Regions from separate parts of the Neorhizobium sp. P1_A6 genome, predicted to be linked through region 2. Evidence: riboswitches for the same ligand, from Rfam matches in the RefSeq annotation. Region 2 holds a riboswitch; the other holds the start of a gene.

Region 1 (4,804 bases), on a different contig from region 2:
CAGATGACCGCCCTTCACCAGGACTGCCTTAGGCCCGATCTTCAGCAGTTGCTCGGCCTGGGCTGCCATCCCTTCGCGGGTCGTGGCGACCGTCTCGCCGAGCAGCGCTGCGGCTTCGGGGAGGTTGGGGGTGACGACGGTGGCGAGCGGCATCAGCTTGTAGGTGACGGCATCCACCGCATCGAGCGCCAGCAGCGGCGAACCGCCCTTGGCGATCATCACCGGATCGAGCACGATCGGCACGGTATCGCGATAGGGGCGCAGCACGTCGGCAACCGCCTCGGCGATCTCGGCATTGGCGATCATGCCGATCTTCACCGCATCGACGCGCACGTCGAGAAAGATGGTGCGGATCTGGTTTGCGACGAAGGCGGCGGGCACCGCATGCACGCCGGTGACCCCTTGGGTATTCTGGGCGGTCAGCGCGGTCAGCGCCGCCATGCCATAGGTGCCGCGGGCCGCAAAGGTTTTCAGATCCGCCTGGATGCCGGCGCCGCCGGAAGGGTCCGAACCGGCGATCGACAGGACGTTTTTGATGCTCATGCGCGTGCCCTTTCGATTTCCGCGGCAATTCGGCGGGCGGCGGCTTCCGGATCGGGCTGGCCGCAGATGGCGGACACGACCGCGAGGCCCTTTGCGCCGGCGGCGAGTGCCGGGCCGGCATGTTCCGCCTTGACGCCGCCAATCGCGACTGCCGGAACCGGCGCCATGGCGACGATGCGTGCAAGCCCGTCGAAACCGATCGGCTGCTTGTGGTCGGGTTTGGTGCCGGTCGCAAAGACGGGACCGATACCGACATAATCGACGATGGACGGATCCACCCGACGCGCCAGGTCCTCGGTCTCCACCGAGAGGCCGAGGATCATGCCATGGCCGGCGCGCCGGCGCGCCATCGCCGCCACCATATCGCTCTGGCCGACATGCAGGCCTTCCGCGCCGATCGCGATTGCTGCCTCCACGTCGTCGTTGATGATCAGGGGCACGCCGGTTCCGGAAAGTACCGCCTTCAGCGCCCGGCCGGTTTCGATCATTTTTGCCGTATCCGCCTGCTTGTCGCGCAGCTGGACCATGGTGACGCCGCCGGCGACGGCCAGCCTTGTCGTCTCGATCATGCCGATCTCGCGGCAGAGATCGGGATCGAGGACGAGGTAGACGGAAAGGTCGAAGGTTTTGGTCATGCTGCGACGACCCTTGCCTGGGCATCGAGCGTCTCTCCGGTCAGCGCCGCGAGACGGTCGAGGAAGATCGGCGAGAAGAAGCCGGGACCCGAGGCGGTGAAGGCCGCTTCCTCGCCCGCGACCGCGAACATCGCAAGCGCGGCGACCGTCGCCTCGAAGGGATCGTCCGTGGCGGCGGCAAAGGCGCCGACCAGGCAGGTCAGCGAGCAGCCGAGCGCGGTCACCCGCGGCATCAGGGCCGAACCGCCGAAGATGCGCACCGAACGCCGGCCGTCGGTGACGAAATCCACCTCGCCGGTGACGGCCACCACGCAGGCCTTCTGCCGGGCGATGGTGATTGCCGAGTCTTCCGCCGCCGGGACGCTGTCGCCGCTGTCGACGCCATGGCCGCTCGACTGGCTGCCGGCCAGCGCGATGATTTCCGAGGCGTTGCCGCGGATGATCGTGGGCCGCAGCTCCATCAGCTCGGCGAGTGCGGCGCGGCGATAGGCGGTGGCGTAATGGGCGACGGGATCGAGCACCCAAGGCTTGCCAGCTTCGGTGGCGGAGGCGGCCGCTGCCTTCATGCCGGCCAGGAAATCCGGCGACAGGGTGCCGATATTGACCGTCAGGGCCGCAGCGATGCGGGCGAATTCGCCGGCTTCTTCCTTGGTGTGCACCATGGCGGGCGAGGCGCCGGCCGCCAGCATCACGTTGGCGGCGATATTCATCGCCACGAAATTGGTGATGTTCTGGACGAGCGGGTTTTTGGCACGCATCGCGGTCAGCAACTGGCCGGGGGTGTCTGCAAGGGTCCCAAGGGGTATTATCGTCTGCATATCTGCCTCGTTCGGCGGGGCAGGCGTGGGGCGCAGTGTCAACGCCCTGACGACTCCCTCCGCCAGCATGATCTGGTTCAGGTTCTAAGGGTGCTTCTCAGCCCGGCTTTGCCGGACGCCCCTGTCTTCACCATGGCTTACAGCAAAGATAATGCGCTTCGCCAGTGATTTTTTCTGATTTTGGGCCTTGCAGCTCTAGTCGCTAGAGGTTGTAGAGACGGGGCTCGATCCAATGGGAAAGACACGATGAACGCGACGACACAGGCACGATACAAGGTTGGGGGCATGGATTGCGCCAGCTGCGCGACGAAGATCGACACCGCGGTGCGCCGCATGCCGGGCGTCGAGGACGTGTCCGTTTCGGTGGCTTCAGGCACGATGACTGTGAAGCATGACGGGACCGGCGATCTGGGTGCGATCGAGAAGAAGGTCGTAGGGCTTGGGTATTCGCTCAGGGCGCTGGGTCAGAGGGCCGGTGAGGATGCGCGGCGGCGCGGTGTCGAGGGGTTACCCCCCTCTGCCTTGCCGGGCATCTCCCCCTCAAGGGGGGAGATCGGCAAGACGCACGACCACCATCATCATCATGACCATGACGGCGGGCACGATCATTCCCATCACGACCACGGCACAACAGAAATCGAAGGCCTGCACGGCCACGATCACGGGCCGATGGACGGGCCGTGGTGGAAATCGCCCAAAGGCCGCCTGACCATCCTGGTCGGCATTGCGTTAGCGACGGCTTACGGGATCGGCCATCTGGTGCCGGCCTATGACACAATCATCTTCACCGCAGCGATGCTGATCGGCCTCGTGCCGATTGCCCGGCGCGCCATCATGGCAGCACTCGCCGGCACGCCGTTTTCGATCGAGATGCTGATGACGATTGCCGCCGTCGGCGCTGTTGTCATCAATGCGTCGGAAGAGGCCGCCGCCGTGGTCTTCCTTTTCCTGATCGGCGAATTGCTGGAAGGGGTCGCGGCCGGCAAGGCGCGCCAAAGCATCCAGAGCCTGACGGCGCTGGTGCCGAAAAACGCGCTGCTCGAAGAAAACGGCCAGACCCGCGAAGTGCCGGCGGAGAGCCTTGCCGTCGGTGCGACCATCCTCGTGCGCCCTGGCGACCGTATTTCGGCGGACGGCGTCATCATCGCGGGCGAAAGCGCGATCGACGAAGCGCCGGTGACGGGCGAAAGCACGCCGGTCTCCAAGGGCATCGACGACACGGTTTTTGCCGGCACGATCAACGGCGTTGCCGCCTTGCGGGTTCGCGTGACGGCCGCCGCCGAGGACAATACGATTGCCCGCGTGGTGCGGCTGGTCGAGGAGGCGCAGGAGAGCAAGGCCCCGACCGAACGCTTTATCGACCGGTTCTCGCGGTATTACACGCCGGGTGTCGTCGCAGTGGCGGCGCTGGTCGCCATCCTGCCACCGCTTGTCGGCGGTGCGTCCTGGAGCGAGTGGGTCTACAAGGGCCTGGCGATCCTGCTGATCGGCTGCCCCTGTGCGCTGGTCATCTCGACGCCTGCCGCAATCGCCGCATCGCTGTCGTCAGGCGCCCGCCGCGGCCTGCTGATGAAGGGTGGCGCGGTACTCGAAACGCTCGGCAAGATCACAGCCGTCGCGCTCGACAAGACCGGAACGCTGACGGCCGGCAGGCCCCAGGTGACCGATGTCATCGCCTTCGGCCGCAATGCGGAAGACGTGCTGCGCTTTGCCGCCGCGCTCGAAACCGGCTCCAGCCATCCGCTCGCCGTCGCCATCCTTGCCAAGGCTGCCGATGACGAGGTCGAGATCCCGGCCGCGACGGATGCCAGGGCGCTCGGCGGCAAGGGCGTCACGGCGATGGTCGAAGGCCAGGAGGTGTTTTTCGGTTCGCCCAAGGCAGCGGCCGAGCGGGTTTCGCTGCCGATGGCGCATGGCCGCCGGATCACCGGCCTCAATGACGAGGGCAAGACCGTCTCGGTGCTGGTCGTCGGCGGGGTCCTTGCCGGTGCCATCGCCATGCGCGACGAACCGCGTCCCGACGCCAGGGCCGGCCTGAAGGCGCTGACCGATGCCGGCATCAGGACCGTGATGCTGACCGGCGACAATGCTCGCACCGCGACCGCGATCGGCAAGGATCTCGGCATCGAGGTGCGTGCCGAGCTGATGCCGGAAGACAAGAGCCGCATCGTCGGTGAGCTGAAAAGCGAGGGTTACGTGGTCGGCAAGGTCGGCGACGGTATCAACGACGCCCCGGCACTCGCAGCCGCCGATGTCGGCATCGCGATGGGCGGAGGCACCGACGTGGCGCTCGAAACTGCCGATGCCGCAGCGCTGCACGGCCGGGTCGGCGACATCGCCGCGATGATCGCGCTGTCGAAGCGGACGATGCGCAACATCTACCAGAACATCTCGATCGCGCTCGGCCTGAAGGCGGCCTTCCTGGTCACGACCATCCTGGGGATCACTGGACTGTGGCCGGCGATCCTTGCGGACACCGGGGCGACGGTGCTGGTGACGATCAATGCGCTGCGGCTGCTGCGGGTGAGGAACTAGGCACAGCCCGCGGGAGATTGCGCAAGACACTGTCGTGTTGCAAGATAGGGCAGCGTAAAGGGATAGGCTGACATGCGCACCAACAGATCCATCGCCCTGACACTCGGTAAACAGCAGCAAGTTCTCGATGCCATGGTGGAATCGGGGGACTATGACTCCGCCAGCGAGGCGGTGCGCGCTGCTCTGCGCGCACTCGAGCGGGAAAGGGAAACCCTGGACGAAATCATGCGCCTGAAGGTTCAGGAAGCCATGGACGATCTGCGCCCCAGTATT
Region 2 (6,516 bases):
AACGTCGCCCGCGCAGCCATCGCTCGCTAATCCCGATATTGCTGCTTGGACCATGCACGACGCCCGCCATTGCCGCGGGCGTTTCTGCGTCAGAAGATGTTCTGCGCGCCAGACCTCTTTGAGACTTTCACTACCCGTTTGCAGGTATGCATTTTTCGTATAGCTGCACTGCAACATAATGACTATCAATAGTGCAGCATCGTTGTATAGTCATACTTATCGAAGCGATGCACCTCCTCCCGCAGAGCTTCGTGTTATCAGACGGCCCACTCCTCCTCCCAGGGACGTCTGTAGGAACGGCGGCACTCCTCCTCCCAGCCGCTGTTCGGTTCTTTACGGAAAGCCTGCCGCACCTCCTCCCGCGGCAGGCTTTTTCGTTTTGGGGCTGAGGGTTTTTCAGAATTCAAAATCGCGCGTTTAACCGAGGTCGCTCAGGTGGCATCCGGCGATGTCGATTCGTGCCTGAAAGTCGAAGACGCGGCGAGGCGATCCGTTGCCGCATCGCGGAGAAGGGGCACTCGCCGGAAAACGGTCTTCTACGGATTCTCACGGCAACCGAATCTCCATAACAGCCAGAATCGCAGCCATCATCGAAGCGCCGGAGGAGATGATTCGCGTCCGGCGCATCGCCCTGTCGATCTGCTTTTCCCTTCCTCGCTCCCGGTCTTCTCTTCGTCGCGAAGCCTATGTTGCCGAGGTGGACCTGGTGCAAGGGAAGATCGTAACGATCGGTTAAAACCAGGCCCTCCAAGGGGCTCTTGTTTACCAATTGTTAACCATATCGGGGCTAAAAAATGGTCACGATTTCTTTACGCAGATGACCAAAATGCTAACAGACGCTCGCGCTATCCGTATCAAGGGCCGTTCTTTTCTGGCGGTCGTGCTTGCTCCCGACCTTCCCTTCGACGACTGGCTTGTCAGGCTGGATGATCTCGCGGCGCGTTCCGCCGGGTTCTTTCTGGGCCGACCGGTCGTGCTCGATGTCACCGATCTGCCGATCGATCGCGCTCAGTTGAAAGAGCTCATCGCCGAGCTTGCCGGGCGCAGCGTCAATATCATGGGCATCGAAGGCGGCCGTCCTTCGATCCTTGGGCCAGGCATGCCTCCGGCACTCAAGGGTGGTCGGCCGGTCTCCGACGAAGCCGTCGCCAAGGAGCCGATCATCGAACTGCACAACAGCGAGCCGAAACCGTCGGTGCCGGAGATGCGTCCGACCTTGCAGTCCATCGTCATTCGCGATCCCGTGCGGTCGGGGCAGTCGGTGATCTTCCCCGAAGGTGACGTGACGATTATCGGATCGGTCGCCTCGGGAGCTGAAATCATCGCTGGTGGCTCGATCCACATTTACGGGACCCTGCGTGGCAGGGCCATGGCAGGATCGCTCGGAAACGCATCGGCACGCATCTTCTGCCGCAAGCTCGAAGCCGAGCTTTTGGCAATCGACGGCATCTACAAGATGGCGGACGACATGGCCCCCGGCCTTCGCGGACATTCAGTCCAGCTTTGGCTCGAAGGGGATTCGATCATGGCAGAGAAACTTATTTGAGCCGCAACCGGCCAGCAAACAGGAGAGCAAGATGGGGAAAGTCATCGTAGTCACTTCAGGCAAGGGCGGGGTTGGCAAGACGACCTCGACTGCCGCACTCGGAGCGGCTCTGGCCCAGCGAAACGAACGGGTTGTCGTCGTCGATTTTGACGTCGGGCTGCGCAACCTCGACCTCGTGATGGGCGCCGAACGTCGGGTCGTTTACGATCTGATCAACGTCATCCAGGGCGAGGCGAAGCTCTCGCAGGCCCTGATCCGCGACAAGCGCCTGGAGACGCTGTTCCTGCTGCCGGCATCGCAGACGCGCGACAAGGACAACCTGACGCCCGAGGGCGTGGAGCGGGTCATTACCGAATTGAGGCGGGTCTTCGACTGGGTCATCTGCGATAGCCCCGCCGGTATCGAGAGCGGCGCCACGCTCGCCATGCGCCACGCCGATATGGCTGTGGTGGTCACCAATCCGGAAGTCTCGTCCGTCCGCGACTCGGACCGCATCATCGGTCTGCTGGATTCGAAGACGATGAAGGCCGAGCGCGGCGAGCGGATGGAAAAGCACCTGCTTTTGACGCGTTACGACGCCAACCGCGCTGAGCGGGGCGATATGCTGAAGGTCGAGGACGTGCTGGAGATCCTCTCCATCCCGCTGATCGGCATCATCCCCGAAAGCATGGATGTCCTGCGCGCCTCGAATATCGGTGCGCCGGTCACCCTGGCGGACGCACGCAGCGCACCGGCCATGGCCTATTTCGATGCCGCACGCCGGCTTGCAGGAGAAGTTCTGCCGATCACGATCCCCGGGGAAAAGCGGGGGATATTCGGCAAGATCTTCGCACGGAGGGCCGCATGACCATATTCAACCTTTTCCGCAAACAGCGCTCCGCACCCACGGCCCGCGAACGCCTGCAGGTGCTTCTCGCCCACGAACGCTCGTCGACCGGCTCAGACCTCGTATCCTTGCTTCGCGAGGAAATCCTTGCGGTGATCGCCAAGCATGTGCAGGTCGACAGCGACAAGGTGCAGGTCAAGATGGACCGCGACGAGAACGTCACGATCCTCGAGATCGACGTCGAGATCCCATTGGGTGCCGTCAGCCAGGCTGCCTGAGCCGGCAGTATTCGGCAAACTCGAATTTTGAAACGCGGACAACCTGGTTGTCCGCGTTTCGTATTTCGCTTTCTCGCGCGAAGGAAGACTGGCGACGCGCTGAGTGGAAACGGCCGCCAATCCGGCCCGCTTGACAGGATTGCTGAAAACCGACAGTTATCGTCGTAATTCCGAGGGGGGCATCTTGACGATGCTGAGATGGCGGCGAGCCGGACCCTTGAACCTGATCCGGGTCATGCCGGCGTAGGAACGGAAATAGGCGTCGTCCGACGGCACTTTCTCTTCTCCGCTTCACCTGGGTCTCCGTGATTGACTGATCTGGAGATCGACCGATGACATCCATTCTTTCCGTTGTCCCCAACGGGTATCCGGCCGTCACGTGCAGGTTCGACGCGTAGCGTCATGCGTGCATCCCATGCGGTCATCGGCCTCGTCCTGCTTGTCGCCCTCTGGCAAGCCGGGGTCTGGCTGTTTGCTCCGCCCCGCTATATTCTGCCGTCGCCTGTAGCCGTCGCGTCCGCCTTCCTGCGGCAGCCTGGTTTCCTGCTGCAGAACAGCGCCGTCACGCTGATCGAAATCGCGCTAGGCCTCGCGATCGGCGCAGGCCTCGGCATTGCCACGGCCTTCGGCGTTGCGGCGCTGCCGCGGCTCGGCCGTCTCGTCTGGCCGATGGTGCTGATCCTGCAGGCCTTTCCCGTCTTCGTGCTGGCGCCGATCCTGGTTCTCTGGCTGGGTTTCGGGCTTGCCTCGAAAGTGGCGATGACGACGATCATCATCTTCTTTCCGGTCGCCTCCGCCTTTGCCGACGGTCTTCGCCGCACCGATCAGGAAATCCTCGACGCCGTCTCGCTGGAGGGCGCCAGCCATTGGCAGACGCTGGTGTCGATGCGCGTGCCGCTGGCGATCCCGAGCCTAGTTTCCGGCCTTCGGGTCGCCGCCCCGCTGGCGCCGCTTGGTGCGGTCGTCGGGGAATGGGTGGGCGCGTCCGGCGGGCTCGGCTTCGTGATGGTCCAGGCCAATGCCCGCATGCAGACCGACACGGTGTTCGCGGCGATGACCATACTCGCCATTCTCACTCTCATTCTAAGGCTTCTCATCGACCGGCTGACCGCCGGGCTCGCCCCGTGGGCCAGCGAAACCGACCCTTCATCTTCATCCGCATCAGGGAGTTCCGTCCGATCATGATCCGTATCCTCACCGCGTCCCTCATCGCGCTGGCAAGCCTCGCCGCGCCCGCGCCCTCGCAGGCGGCCGACAAGCTCAGCGTGCTTCTCGAATGGTTCGTCAATCCGGACCACGCGCCGATGGTGATCGCCCAGCAGCGCGGACTGTTCGCCGATGCCAATCTCGACGTCGAGCTCATCCCGCCGTCCGATGCCTCCGCGGTGCCGCGGCTGGTTTCGGCCGGCCAGGCGGATATCGGTATCCACTACCAGCCAAACCTCTATCTTGATCATGAGGCTGGCCTGCCGCTCGTGCGGTTCGGCACGCTGGTCGAGACGCCCTTGAACACCGTCACGGTGCTGGCGGACGGTCCGATCAAGAGCCTCAAGGATCTGAAAGGCAAAAAGGTCGGCTTTTCCGTCACGGGTTTCGAGGATGCGATGCTGAAGCGCATGCTGGCCTCCGAAGGGCTTTCCAGCGACGACGTGGAGCTGATCAACGTCAATTTCTCGCTGTCGCCGTCGCTGATCGGCGGCAAGGTGGATGCGACACTCGGCGGGTTCCGCAATTTCGAACTGACCCAGATGAAGCTGGAAGGCCATGCGGGCCGCGCCTTCTTCCCGGAAGAGCACGGGGTTCCTGCCTATGACGAGCTGATCTTCGTCACCCGCCGTGATCTTGCTGGCGACAACCGGCTGCCGCGTTTCCTGCATGCGGTCGAACAGGCATCGATCTACATCACCAACCATCCGCAGGAGGCCTGGCAGCTTTTCATCAAGGCCTATCCGAACCTCGACGATGAGTTGAACCGCACCGCGTTCTTCGACACGCTGCCGCGTTTTGCCAAGCGTCCGGCCGCACTCGACCAAGGCCGCTACCAGCGCTTCGCCGCCTTCATGAAGGAAACGGGGCTAATCAAGGCAGCGCCTCCGGTCTCCGACGTCGCGGTCGAAATCAAATAAGCCAAGTTGCTGATATCGTTTGATTTGAGCTCCGGGGTTCGCGTAACGTGATTTTCATGCCAGACAGGCTTTCCACGTTACGTGACCCGGAGTTTGCTTGACCATCGGACTTGCCCATGCGGAACTGATCGCGGTTCTGTCCGCCGTCACCGGCGACGAGCCGCGCGTGATGACGGTACGCTCGGGAGATGCGCTGCCGTCCGGCCCTTTCGAGCTCGGCCATCGCAGCCTGCAGGCCGGGCTTCGCGAATGGGTCGGCGACCAGACAGGCCATCCGCTCGGTTATCTCGAACAGCTCTATACGTTCGCCGACCGCGACCGCACCCATGAGGATGCCGAGGGGCGGACGATCTCGATCAGCTATCTCGGCCTCGTTCGCGAACAGGCCGCACCCGGCGCCGGAAAACCCGGCTGGCACGGCTGGTACGAATATTTCCCCTGGGAGGACCATCGCGGGGGGAGGCCGGAGATACAGGCGGCCATCACCGACCGCCTGCAGGATTGGGTCGCTTCGGAAACGGCGCGCCGCGAACACCGCCAGCGCCGCGTCGATTTTGCCTTCGGGCTAGACGGTGCCGCCTGGAACGAGGATCTCGGCCTGCAGCGTTACGAGTTGATGTATGAGGCAGGCCTTGTGACCGAGGCCGGTTGTCCGCCGGCCAAAAATTTCGGTCGCTCGATGTTTGCCGATCACCGCCGTATCCTGGCGACCGGGATCGCGCGGCTGCGCGCCAAGATCAAATATCGCCCGGTAGTCTTCGAACTGATGCCGGAGAGTTTTACGCTGTCGCAATTGCAGCGCACCGTCGAGGCGCTCGCCGGCCTGACGCTGCACAAGCCGAATTTCCGCCGGCTGATCGACCAGCAGGAGCTGATCGAGGAAACCGGGGAGGCTACCAGCGAGACTGGCGGCCGGCCTGCCAAGCTCTTCCGCTACCGTCACGCGGTCCTCGAAGAGCGTGCGCTTTCCGGTTCGAAACTTCCGCTTTCACGCAATTGACATAAACTCTAAACGAGAATATGTCTCTGCGCCGGATATACTCACTTCGAGTATAAAAGGAGTCGCTCATGAATTCCCCGGTTTCGGTTTCCCAGCTTTACGATCGTGTCAGCCGCGTCATCCCGAAGGCCGAGTGGATGAGCTACGAGGCGGATGTCGCCGCGATCCTGGAGCTCAAGCGCACCCGCAACGCCGTCATCCTCGCTCACAATTACCAGACGCCGGAAATCTTCCATGGCGTCGCGGATATCGTCGGCGACAGCCTGGCGCTTGCCCGCAAGGCGATCGACGTGGATGCGGATGTGATCGTGCTCGCCGGCGTGCATTTCATGGCGGAGACGGCAAAGCTCTTGAACCCGGGGAAGACGGTACTGATCCCGGACATGGCGGCGGGCTGTTCGCTGGCGGATTCGATCACGCCCGAGGACATCGCGCTGCTGCGGCAGGCGCATCCGGGCGTGCCGATCATCACCTATGTGAACACGTCTGCAGCGGTGAAGGCGGCGTCCGATATCTGCTGCACCTCCGGCAATGCCAAGCAGGTGGTGGAATCGCTCGGCGTTCCGAAAGTGCTGATGATCCCGGATGAGTACCTAGCGCAGAACGTGGCGCGGGAAACCAATGTGGAGATCATCGCCTGGCACGGCCATTGCGAAGTGCATGAGCTGTTCAATGCGCAGGACGTCCGCGATCTGCGCGAGGCGCATCCGGGCGTGGTGGTGCTGGCGCATCCGGAATGC

What was found. A riboswitch is a leader RNA that binds a small molecule or an ion and turns the genes downstream of it on or off. The one in region 2 is predicted to bind thiamine pyrophosphate.
Region 1: another riboswitch for thiamine pyrophosphate. It lies ahead of thiM (hydroxyethylthiazole kinase); the one in region 2 lies ahead of AC1D3C_RS10930 (ABC transporter permease).

The regions. Positions count from the first base shown of each region.
Region 1 is NZ_JBFTZM010000001.1:486,650-491,453, forward strand. It holds gene thiD (bifunctional hydroxymethylpyrimidine kinase/phosphomethylpyrimidine kinase) at 1-543, opposite strand, end outside; gene thiE (thiamine phosphate synthase) at 540-1,178, opposite strand; gene thiM (hydroxyethylthiazole kinase) at 1,175-1,996, opposite strand; TPP riboswitch at 2,034-2,129, opposite strand; gene AC1D3C_RS02240 (heavy metal translocating P-type ATPase) at 2,243-4,531, shown strand; gene AC1D3C_RS02245 (ribbon-helix-helix domain-containing protein) at 4,604-4,804, shown strand, end outside.
Region 2 is NZ_JBFTZM010000004.1:317,939-324,454, reverse strand. It holds gene AC1D3C_RS10950 (DUF1127 domain-containing protein) at 1-30, shown strand, start outside; gene minC (septum site-determining protein MinC) at 818-1,546, shown strand; gene minD (septum site-determining protein MinD) at 1,578-2,393, shown strand; gene minE (cell division topological specificity factor MinE) at 2,390-2,650, shown strand; TPP riboswitch at 2,814-2,917, shown strand; gene AC1D3C_RS10930 (ABC transporter permease) at 3,053-3,835, shown strand; gene AC1D3C_RS10925 (ABC transporter substrate-binding protein) at 3,832-4,776, shown strand; gene AC1D3C_RS10920 (NUDIX hydrolase) at 4,874-5,776, shown strand; gene nadA (quinolinate synthase NadA) at 5,845-6,516, shown strand, end outside.